One region of the Arthrobacter sp. HS15c genome, then DNA from elsewhere that is predicted to be linked to it. Evidence: predicted binding sites of a transcription regulator. Region 1 holds the regulator's gene; the other holds the start of a gene.
The links. The regulator LexA, encoded in region 1, represses DNA repair genes until DNA is damaged. The targets are predictions, from matches to a motif close to TCGAACANNTGTTCGA.
Positions count from the first base shown of each region.

Region 2: ABV518_RS05615 (LexA family protein) is a predicted target of LexA. The motif match lies at 2,485-2,500, and genes of this name have one in related genera.

Region 1 covers NZ_JBFOHM010000012.1:162,713-167,862, reverse strand. Annotated here, with positions in the region: gene ABV518_RS19735 (histidinol-phosphate transaminase) at 1-379, opposite strand, end outside; gene ABV518_RS19730 (LysM peptidoglycan-binding domain-containing protein) at 453-863, opposite strand; gene lexA (transcriptional repressor LexA) at 1,197-1,946, shown strand; gene ABV518_RS19720 (ATP-dependent DNA helicase) at 2,024-4,081, opposite strand; gene hflX (GTPase HflX) at 4,074-5,150, opposite strand, start outside.
Region 2 covers NZ_JBFOHM010000003.1:104,029-109,178, reverse strand. Annotated here, with positions in the region: gene ABV518_RS05625 (Y-family DNA polymerase) at 175-1,473, opposite strand; gene ABV518_RS05620 (N-acetyltransferase family protein) at 1,568-2,005, shown strand; gene ABV518_RS05615 (LexA family protein) at 2,040-2,471, opposite strand; gene ABV518_RS05610 (STAS/SEC14 domain-containing protein) at 2,587-2,967, opposite strand; gene ABV518_RS05605 (hypothetical protein) at 3,294-3,776, shown strand; gene ABV518_RS05600 (alpha/beta fold hydrolase) at 3,914-4,705, shown strand; gene ABV518_RS05595 (AAA family ATPase) at 5,001-5,150, shown strand, end outside.

The sequences.
Region 1 (5,150 bases):
GTAGGGGGTACATGGAATACGTGGGAGGGAAGCCAAGAGCCGTCCGGCCCGGCCCGCCGAAGGCCTGGAGGATCTGCTGCAGCACCTCGTTGGAACCGTTGGCTGCCCAGATGTTCGTCACGTCCAGTCCGTGGCCAAGGAACTCCGCCAGCGCCTCGCGAAGCTCTGTGAACTCCCGGTCCGGGTAGCGGTTCAGGCCCGCTGCGGCCTCGGTGACCGCCGCGCTGATGGCCGCCCGAACGTCCGCGGGAACACCATGGGTGTTTTCGTTGACGTTCAGCAGAACGGGAACATCGAGCTGCGGAGCCCCGTACGGGGACAGGCCACGAAGGTTGGTCCGGAGGGGAAGGCGGTTCAGACGCTCTAGCTGGTCATTCACCTGAACAGTTTAGTGCCGAAGCGCGGACCCCGAAAATGTGACGGTTCCCGACTGCCATTCACAACCTGCAGGGCTACTTGGCAGGCACAAACAGCTGCTGGCCGGGCAGCACGGTCCCGGCCGTGAGGTTGTTGAGCTGGACGATGTCCGCGATCACATCCCGGGGATCCCGCTCCGGCGACACCGCCGCCGCGATCCCCCAGAGCGACTGACCGGGCTGCACAGTTACCGAGACAGTCGGCGTGAGCGAGAGGTCCGCGGCGGAGTCGGCGGCCTTGGCGGGTGCGTTAAGGAATCCCGCGAGCAGGAAGAGCAGCGCCGCGATCAGGACCAGGGGAATGCCGATCAGGACCACCCGGCCGCGCCGCGTCAGGCGCAGAGGAGGCAGCGATTCCTTGCGGGCCCGGAACTCTGGCACTGCCGTGAGGTGCTGGACCGAGACGAACTGCGGACCGGAGTCCTGCGATGCTGAAAAAGCTGACATGAAATGAGCCCTCCTGGACCATGCTGTGCTGCCCGGAGTGTCCTTTCCGCCTGCCTGCCTCGGCGGACAGGCCCTGCCTCTTCGAATATTCGAATACCACAGGAAGCGAATAGAACACATGTTCGAACTTTGCTTCTTCTGTTTTAGCACTTATCAACGAACATTGTCGAGACTCGCTAGAACAAATGTTTGAAAAAGGGTTGTGGCTGGCCTACGTTTGGATCAAAGATCAACCACCTCTGTAGTTGATCAGCAGGGTCTGACAATCAATGCCGGAGGCTCCCGGCACCCGCGGCCAGGAGGCACCGGGGCAACGGAAAGGCATTGGCAAACATGGCAGCAGCAGCCGCGGGCGGCAGGGCGACCCAGCGGGGTCAGCAGCCCCAGAGGACTCCCAAAGGGCTGACTGCCCGGCAAAAGAAGATCCTGGAAACCATCCAGCGTTCGGTCAATGACAACGGGTATCCCCCGTCCATGCGTGAAATCGGTGACACAGTGGGCCTGGCCAGCCTGTCCAGCGTGACCCATCAGCTCTCGCAGCTGGAGAAGCTGGGTTACCTTCGCCGCGATCCCAAGCGGCCGCGGGCCATGGAGGTCCTGATGCCGCTGACGCTGGACGGCGGGACTGCCAAGGCGACAGGTTCAGCCGCGCCGGCTGCCCTGCGCGGCATCAGTGGGGGCAAAGTGACTGAGCTGCCCACGGCCATGGACACCGCCATGGTCCCGCTGGTGGGCCGGATCGCGGCCGGCGGGCCCATCCTCGCGGATCAGGTCGTGGAGGACGTGATGCCGCTCCCCCGTCAGCTGGTGGGGCAGGGCGAGCTCTTTATGCTCAAGGTGGCCGGAGACTCCATGGTGGACGCGGCAATCTGCGATGGCGACTGGGTGGTGGTGCGGCGCCAGGCTGACGCCGTCAACGGTGACATCGTTGCGGCCCTCCTGGACGACGAAGCGACCGTCAAAACGTTCCGCCAGCGGGACGGCCACACGTGGCTCCTGCCGCAGAACACCCAATACGAACCCATCCTTGGCGACCACGCCACCATCATGGGCAAGGTTGTTTCGGTCCTGCGCTCACTCTAGGAACCGCCAGTTACAGCAAAACAGATCAGCTGGGCCCGCCCCTCGAGGGGCGGGCCCAGCTGATCTTCGCAGTTAACTCAGGTGTGTTCCTTGGACAGCCGCTCCAGGGCAGCGAACGCGATTTTCCGGTCCGTGGTGGGCCAGAAGGGCGGCAGGGCGGCGCGAAGGAACCCGGCGTAGCGCTCCGTGGCAAGCCGTGAATCGAGCACCGCCACCACGCCCTTGTCACCCGTGGACCTGATCAGCCGGCCGGCGCCCTGTGCCAGCCGGATGGCGGCGTGGGTGGCGGAGACCGACATAAAGCCGTTGCCGCCGGCCTGGGCCACGGCCCGGGAGCGGGCGGTCATGAGGGGATCGTCCGGCCGCGGGAACGGAATACGGTCAATCACCACCAGGCGGCACGAGCCGCCGGGCACGTCCACGCCCTGCCACAACGACATGGTTCCGAAGAGGCAGGTGTCGGGCTCGTCGGCGAACTGCTTGACCAGGGCGGTCATGGTGGAGTCGCCCTGGCAGAGGATGCTCAGTCCAAGCCGCGGCCGCAGGGCTTCGGCTGCCTCTTCTGCGGCGCGGCGCGAGGAGAACAGGCACAGCGCACCCCCTCCGGAAGCCCTGATCAGGGCCTCGAGTTCTTCCAGCGCCTCCGGCGACACACCCCGGCCGGGCTTGGGGAGGTGGCCGGCAACGTACAGGATCCCTTGCTTCGGGTAGTCAAAGGGGGAACCGACATCAATGCCGGTCCAGCTCGGGGCGCCCTGGCCCACGAGTCCCAGGCCGCCGGCGGCCGGCTCAAACGCCGAGCCGATGGCGAGGGTGGCCGAAGTCAGCACCACAGTGTGGCCTTCGAAGAGGCCCTCGCGCAGCCTTCCTGCGACGCTGAGCGGCGCGATGTTGACCAGCGCCGGCGAGGAGTCGTCGGGCTGCGCGTAGCCCTGCTGCGGATCGAAGGTGCTGGCGCGGGAGAACCACACCACCTCGCGGTTTTCACGGGCCGCGATGAGCCGTTCGCAGAGTTCGAGGATAAGCATCAGGCGGGAGCGGGCGAGCTGCCGCCCGCCGTCGGCTGTTTGGCTGCTGTCCCCCTTCGAATCGGAAAGGGCCGCCCGGCAGGCGTCACGCAGCTGGTCCATGCAGTCCAGCTGTTCGTCATTGAGTCCGTTGGGAAGGAGCCCGTTGGGCACCCCGGCGAGGGCGAGTTCCAGGTTCGCAGCGGCAGCGTTGAGGGCGTCGACCGTGATGGCTGTGTGCTTCCGCGCGCCAGAGGCGGCGGCATGGACCATGGCGACGGACAGCTGCCCGGATACGGCCCCGGTCACCCGGTCCTGGAGTTCGTGGGCCTCGTCCACCACCACAACGTCGTATTCGGGCAGGACGGCCAGGCCCTCGAAGGCACTGACGGCGAGCATGGCATGGTTGGTGACCACAACGTCGGCGTCCGCCGCGTCCTGGCGGGCCAGCTCGCTGAAGCATTCGGCCGCCATTGGGCATTTCTGTGCCCCGAGGCATTCCATCGAGGTGACGGAGACCTGGCGCCAGGCCCGGTCCGTGACACCGGGAAGGAGTTCATCGCGGTCGCCGGTGGCCGTTTTTTGCGCCCATTCGCGCAGGCGCACCACTTCCTTGCCCAGCTGCGAGGACGGTCCCCCCAGCGCGGCGGCGAAGTGCGGCACGCTGGTGTCCTCGCCAAGGGAAAACAGCTGCCCTTCGGAAGGCTCCTCGGAAGGGAATCCGCCTTCAAGCTTGTGCCGGCACACGTAATTGGAGCGGCCTTTGACCAGCGCCACTTTGACGGGGCGGTCCAGGGCCGGGGTGATGGTTTTGAGCAGGCGTGGCAGGTCCCGGCCCACGATCTGCGTCTGCAGGGCGAGGGTGGCGGTGGATACCAGGGTGGGTTTGTTGCTCACGAGTGAATGCGCAATGAGCGGGATCAGGTACGCCAGCGACTTTCCGGTTCCGGTGCCGGCCTGGACCAGGAGGTGGTCGCCGGTTTCGATGGCCCGGGCCACCTGCCTGGCCATCTCGTGCTGTCCGCTGCGGCTTTGCCCGCCCATCCCGGCCACGGCACGGTCGAGCAGTTCAATGACGAACTGCTCGCCGGCCGTACCCGAGGACTCACTTGCCACTGTTTCAGTCATTGCTGACGAATGATTCCAGTTCCGCCGCGAGGCCTTCCCGGACCATCACCACGGCCCGCGTTCCGTCCTCGCCATGGTCAAGGCTCAGGATTTCGGCGTCAGTGTTGTGCAGCTTGCTGATCACGTCGCCGCGGTTGTACGGGATGAGGAGCTCCAGCTTGACGCTGGGCCGCGGGATGGAGCTGCTGATTTCGCGCAGCAGCTCGGCGATCCCCTCACCGGTCCGGGCCGATACCACCACGTGGCGGGGCTCGCGCTGCTTGAGGCGTTCGACCACAAACGGATCCGCGGCGTCTGCCTTGTTCAGGACGATGATTTCCTGCACCTTGCGGGCATCCACTTCGCTGAACACCTTGCGGACTGCGGCGATCTGTCCTTCGGGGTCCGGGTGCGAGACATCCACCACGTGGAGGATGAGGTCGGCGTCCGCCACTTCCTCCAGGGTGGAGCGGAATGCCTCCACGAGCTGGGTGGGAAGGGAGCGGACAAAGCCCACGGTGTCAGCCAGGGTGTAGCCCAGGCCATCCGCGGTCTCCGCCTTGCGCACGGTGGGGTCCAGGGTGGCGAACAGGGCGTTCTCCACGAGCACGCCGGCATCCGTCAGCCGGTTCAGCAGCGACGATTTCCCGGCGTTCGTGTACCCGGCGATGGCAACGGACGGCACGGAATTACGACGGCGGTTGGCCCGCTTCGTTTCCCGCGCGGGCTTCATCGCGGCGATTTCGCGCCGCAGCTTGGCCATGCGCGTCCGGATCCGGCGGCGGTCCAGTTCGATCTTCGTCTCACCGGGACCACGGGAACCCATACCGGCGCCGGCGCCGCCCACCTGGCCACCGGCCTGGCGGGACATGGACTCGCCCCAGCCGCGCAGGCGCGGCAGGAGGTATTCGAGCTGGGCCAGTTCCACCTGGGCCTTACCTTCGCGGCTTTTGGCGTGCTGGGCGAAGATGTCCAGGATCAGGGCAGTACGGTCGATGACCTTGACCTTGACGATGTCCTCCAGGCCGCGCCGCTGGGAAGGCGCCAGCTCGGCGTCCACCACCACGGTGTCCGCACCGGTGGACATCAC
Region 2 (5,150 bases), on a different contig from region 1:
TTCCGGTGTGTGCGGGGAGAGGGGGAACTCGTGGCGAGTTCCCCTTGCGGGCACGCGGAATCAGCGCTCCTGGACGGGACGGCCGGCGGAGCTGTGGGAGGCTGCGGGAACTCTGGGTCACAGAGACATATTAAGAATCACTGCGGTCCAGAATACTCCCGGGATGCCGTGCTGTCAGGCGGCTTTGACCAGGGGGAGTTCGTCCCAGTGGGTGGTGTAGCGCGGGGAGCGCATGCCGCGTTTCATGCTCCAGTCCGGTCCGCCGCGGATGCCTGCGTGGCCCAGCCCGATGGAGCCGCGGCCGTACCGGCGGGCGATGTCTTCGAGGAGGGGGCCGATGTTGCGTTCCTCGTGCGGGTTTTCGAAGATTTCCAGGGGTTTTTGGTTTCCGGTAGGCCGCAGGTCGGTGACCATGATCCCGGCACGGGCGTACTTCACGCCCTCGTGGATGGCAGGGAGCAGGGCGTGGGCGGCCTTGGTCAGGATCACCGGGTCTGCCGTGGGCATGGGGAGCGGGACGCAGACGGACGGGTAGGAGGTGTCTTTCTGGTTGAAGTGCGAGGTGCCGGCGAAGGCTGTGAGCACCTTCGCCTGGAGGTGGTGTTTGGCGAGCCGGGCGCTGGCCTGCTGGCCGTAGACGCTCAGGACCTGGCGGAGTTCGGCGGTGGTGGTGATGGGCGTGGAGAACGAGCGGGAGAAGATCAGCTGGTCCCGGCCCACGCGCTCCTCCTCCATGGGAATGCAGGGGGTGCCCTGCAGTTCCAGGACGGTCCGCATCAGCACCACGGAGAATTTGTCGCGGATCCGGACGGGGTCCGCCCGGCTGAGGTCAAGGATGGAATGGATGCCGATCGCGTTCAGGCGTTTGGTCAGGCGCGTGGCCACTCCCCAGAGTTCGACGACGGACAGGCCCGCCATCAGTACCTCCCGCCGGGCTGCAGGCACCGAATCCCAGCGGCAGACGCCGTCGAACGCTGGGTTGTGTTTGGCCCATTTGTTGGCGAGCTTGGCCAGTGTTTTTGTCCGGGCGATGCCAACGCAGACGGGGACACCCACGTTCCGCGCGGCGGCGGCTTTCATGTCCCGGCCCAGCTGGAGCAGTGCCTCCGGGGTGCCTTTGACGCCGAGGAATGCCTCGTCGATGCTGTAGACCTCCAGCCAGGCGGAGTACCGGCCCAGCAGTTCCATCACGCGGGCGCTAATGTCCCCGTACAGCTCGTAGTTGCTGGACCTGGCAATCAGCCCCCACTCTTTCGCCCGGGGCGCGATCTTGAACCACGGCTCCCCGATCCCGATGCCCAGTGCCTTGGCCTCGGGGGAGCGGGTGACGGCGCAGCCGTCGTTGTTGGACAGCACCACCAGCGGTTTGCCTTCGAGGGAAGGGTCAAACGCGCGTTCCGCGCTGGCGTAGAAGCAGTTCACGTCCACCAGGGCTATTTCCTGCATTTGACGCATCAGTGCTGGTTTAGACATAGGACCGGCCGGTGCTCTCGGTAGAGTTTCGGCTATGGATACCGAGGTGCGAGTCCGCCAGGCACGCGTCGAGGATGCTCCCGGGATGGCGCGCATGCATGTGCGGTCGTGGCGTGAGACGTACCGCGGCGTGATGTCGGACCGCGTCCTCGACGACCCGGAGCTGCCCGCCGCCCGGGAACGGTTCTGGACCGCCGCGCTCAGCGATGAGAGGTATCAGGCGAACCGCGTCGCGGTGGCCGAGCGCGACGGCGAAGTGGTCGGGATTGCGATGGCGGGGCCGCCGCAGGACTCCGCGGCGCAGTGGGGGACGCACCTGTATGTGCTGTACGTCCTCGCGGCTGAGCACGGGACCGGCGCCGGGGCCGCCCTCCTCGATGCCGTCATCGGCCCGCACGACTCCGCCGCCCTCTGGGTTGCCGATCCGAATCCCCGGGCGCAGGCGTTCTATCGCAAGCACGGGTTCGTGGCGGACGGGACGGTGATGGTGGACGACGGCGTGCGCGAGATCCGCATGGTGCGGCTCCTCTGAGCGCGCCCTCGGACGCCCGCTGTCATTCCGCGCATTAGACATGGTGCAGGCACCTTGTGGCTACGCCCCAGATGGTCAGCTCGCTGAGGCTGGGTACGCGGATGTCCGGGTAACGGGGGTTCTCTGCCTGCAGCACCACGCCCGTGGCGGTGATGCGGAGCCGCTTGACGGTCAGTTCGCCGTCCAGGACGGCGATGACCACGGAGCCGTCCTTGGGTTCGAGCGCCCGGTTGACGATGAGTTCGTCGCCGTCGCTGATTCCTGCCCGCTCCATCGAGTCGCCTGTCACGCGGACAACGAACGTGCTGGTGATGTCCTTGATGAGGTGTTCATTCAGGTCGATCCGGCCGTCGAAATAGTCCTGGGCAGGCGACGGGTAGCCGGCAGCGACGGCTACTGGGGCTAACAGCACCAGCCGCAAGGAGAGGCCCGCATCTATCACACGGGGACCGACAACAACGCCCACAACACACCTTTATTCGAATATATGTTCGATACTTTGAGTGTACAGGCAGGGGGAGACAGTGGCGCTCCTTTGACGGAATCGCAGCTGCGACGAAAGAGGCAAATCGGGACGTTGGTCAGGGAAGCGGACTGAGGAGGAGCCAGGTCAGGGCCTCATCGCGGGAGGTGAAGAACCGCGTTGGGCACGGCAGGGTCTGCCGTGCGATGGTGAAATTGGCAATGACGCGGTCGACCGGGCTTGAGCCAAGCAAGGCAATGCGCGAAGCGGCGCAGGGGATCTGGAAAGCGGACTTGGCCTGACGGGTCACAGCTTTGGTGGTCCCCATGTCTACCAACATCGGGTATTCGGAGCCGTCGGCAATCTTGTTGAGGGTTGCCATGGCCGCGTGCACGTCGTCACCGTCCAGAACGATCCCGGGTTTCCATTTGAGATGGATTATTCCGTTGACGCCTAGTTCGATTGTGCCCTTGCCACCATAAACAGTGACTGGTTCCATTTCTGCTCCCCAGCATTTTCACTAAGTCCGGTTTTACTGTCAGCGTAGATCGGGGTGACCAGTAGCGGAACCTTTAATGAGGTGTTTATGCACAATTCGGTAGTAGACGGCCGTATGGCCGGGGATTTTCGTTGGACCCGAAGCCGAGGCTGTATAAGAAAATGATGCTTCGTTCTCCAATTACTGGGCCGGTGCCAGGGGCAATGATCATTTCATCCCTTCATCTCCTATGAATACGGGTACGCACCCTATATGCTCCGGTCAGCATCCACTTATGAGGGAGCGCAATGAAACGGATTAGGTTGTGGCAATTCATAGTTCCGTACGTGCTTATCACCATGCTGCTTACATCATGCGGCGACAAGGTGACTAGTGGACCGGGAACTGCGGAACCCACGCCGAACTCCGCCAGTTCTGCCAGCAGCCCCGTCACAGGCGGTGGCACTGTAGCGTGCGTTGACTGGGCCCGGTTCGAGACCCCTCAAGACCAATACGACAAAGCCAGCGTCGTGCTCATCGGAAAGTCTGTAAGCCGGGCCGGCGAAACCACCATTTACGGTTCCGAGGCCACGACCCACCTTGTAGAAGTCGAGCAGGTCCTCAAGGGGAATCCCGGAGAGGGGGACCTGCGTATCACGTCTATGCCCCCGACCTGCACTGGAGGCGAAACCTACCCGGACGGCGATCCGCTCGATACAGCTGAAAGAGTCATCATCTTTGCGACCAAGCAGCGCGGCGAGTGGTTCACCCATACCCCCGCGCAAGGCGTCCTGCCTTTCCCGCAGGGCGCAGAGATTCCCTTTCACTAGTGCTGTGGATGGTCGGCTGCGCCCCTGAACCGCCCGCGCCGGAGACGAGTCTCGTCTGAAGTCGGACCTTTGAAAAGAGCGGTGTCCCTTGGGGAACCGCGCGGTTCATTTCGTCGGCCTGGATTAGGGTGTCGGGTATGGAGTGCCGGATCAACGACGTCCTGGTCCATTACGTCGAGCATGGCGTCGGCGTGCCGCTCGTTGCGTTGCACGGCGCCGGTGTTGATCACCGCGAGATCGAGGCGGCGATCGAGGCCATCTTTCCCGACACGGGATACCGGCGGATCTATCCGGATCTACCGGGAATGGGCCTGTCGACGGCCGATGGCCTGACCTGCAACGACGATGTGGTGACGCTGCTCGTCGATTTCATCGATCACCTGGGCGCGGGACCGGTGATGCTGCTCGGGCACTCCTACGGTGCCTACCTGGCTCGTGGGGTGGCCGCGCGGCGACCGGACACCGTGCTCGGTCTGGCGTTGTTGTGCCCCGTCGCCGAGCGGTCGGGCAGCGTGCCTGGCCACGACGTGGTTCGCCAGGACGCCGATGCGTACGACGAACTCGAACCCGCACAGCGGGCGGGGTTCGAGGAGTACTTTGTTGTGCGAACACAGGCTACGGCCCGCCGGTACCGCGATCGCGTTGCACCGGGTGCGGCGCTTGTGGACGAGGCTGCGTTGGGGCGCATCTTCGCGGGGTGGACGGTCGACGTCGGGTCGGCTGCCTTCTCTGCGCCGACCTTGGTCGTCGCGGGCCGATGCGATTCGGTCGTCGGGTATTCCGACGCGGCCGATTTGCTCGAGCGCTACTCCCACGCCACCCTGGCTGTCATCGAGGACGCCGGCCATGCGCTCATGCACGAGCGGCCCGAACTGCTCGCCGCGTTGTTCGGCGACTGGCTCGATCGAGCCCGACCAGAAGAAGAGTGACCGCCCTTGTTGCACCCCCAGCGAAGTCGAACAGATCAACCTCGACAGCGGCAAGTCAGCAGAGGACGACGCGGCCGATTAAGACCCCTTGTCGGGCCGAACCTCACCGCACCGAAAGGCCCCGCTCCACTCACCAGCGGAGGACCGCCGATCCCGCGACACCCAAACATCGCCGCGACGTGCCACGCCCCCAGGAACAGGAGAGTTTCCAGATGGGTAGCCGGGAAGTCACCACCATGGATACTGGGTGAGGCCAACCCCACCCCGGTCGGGTATCGAGTACTACAGTGGATGCATGGCTGGCAGCCGCAATCCGCTCGATGACCTGCGCGAAACCATCGGCCATCTGACCGATCAGCTCAGGCTGCACGGTTCGGAGCGCGTTGATGACCTGGTCGGCGATTTCATCGGTGCGAGGCCCGGACCGGGCCGGCCGCTGTCCGAG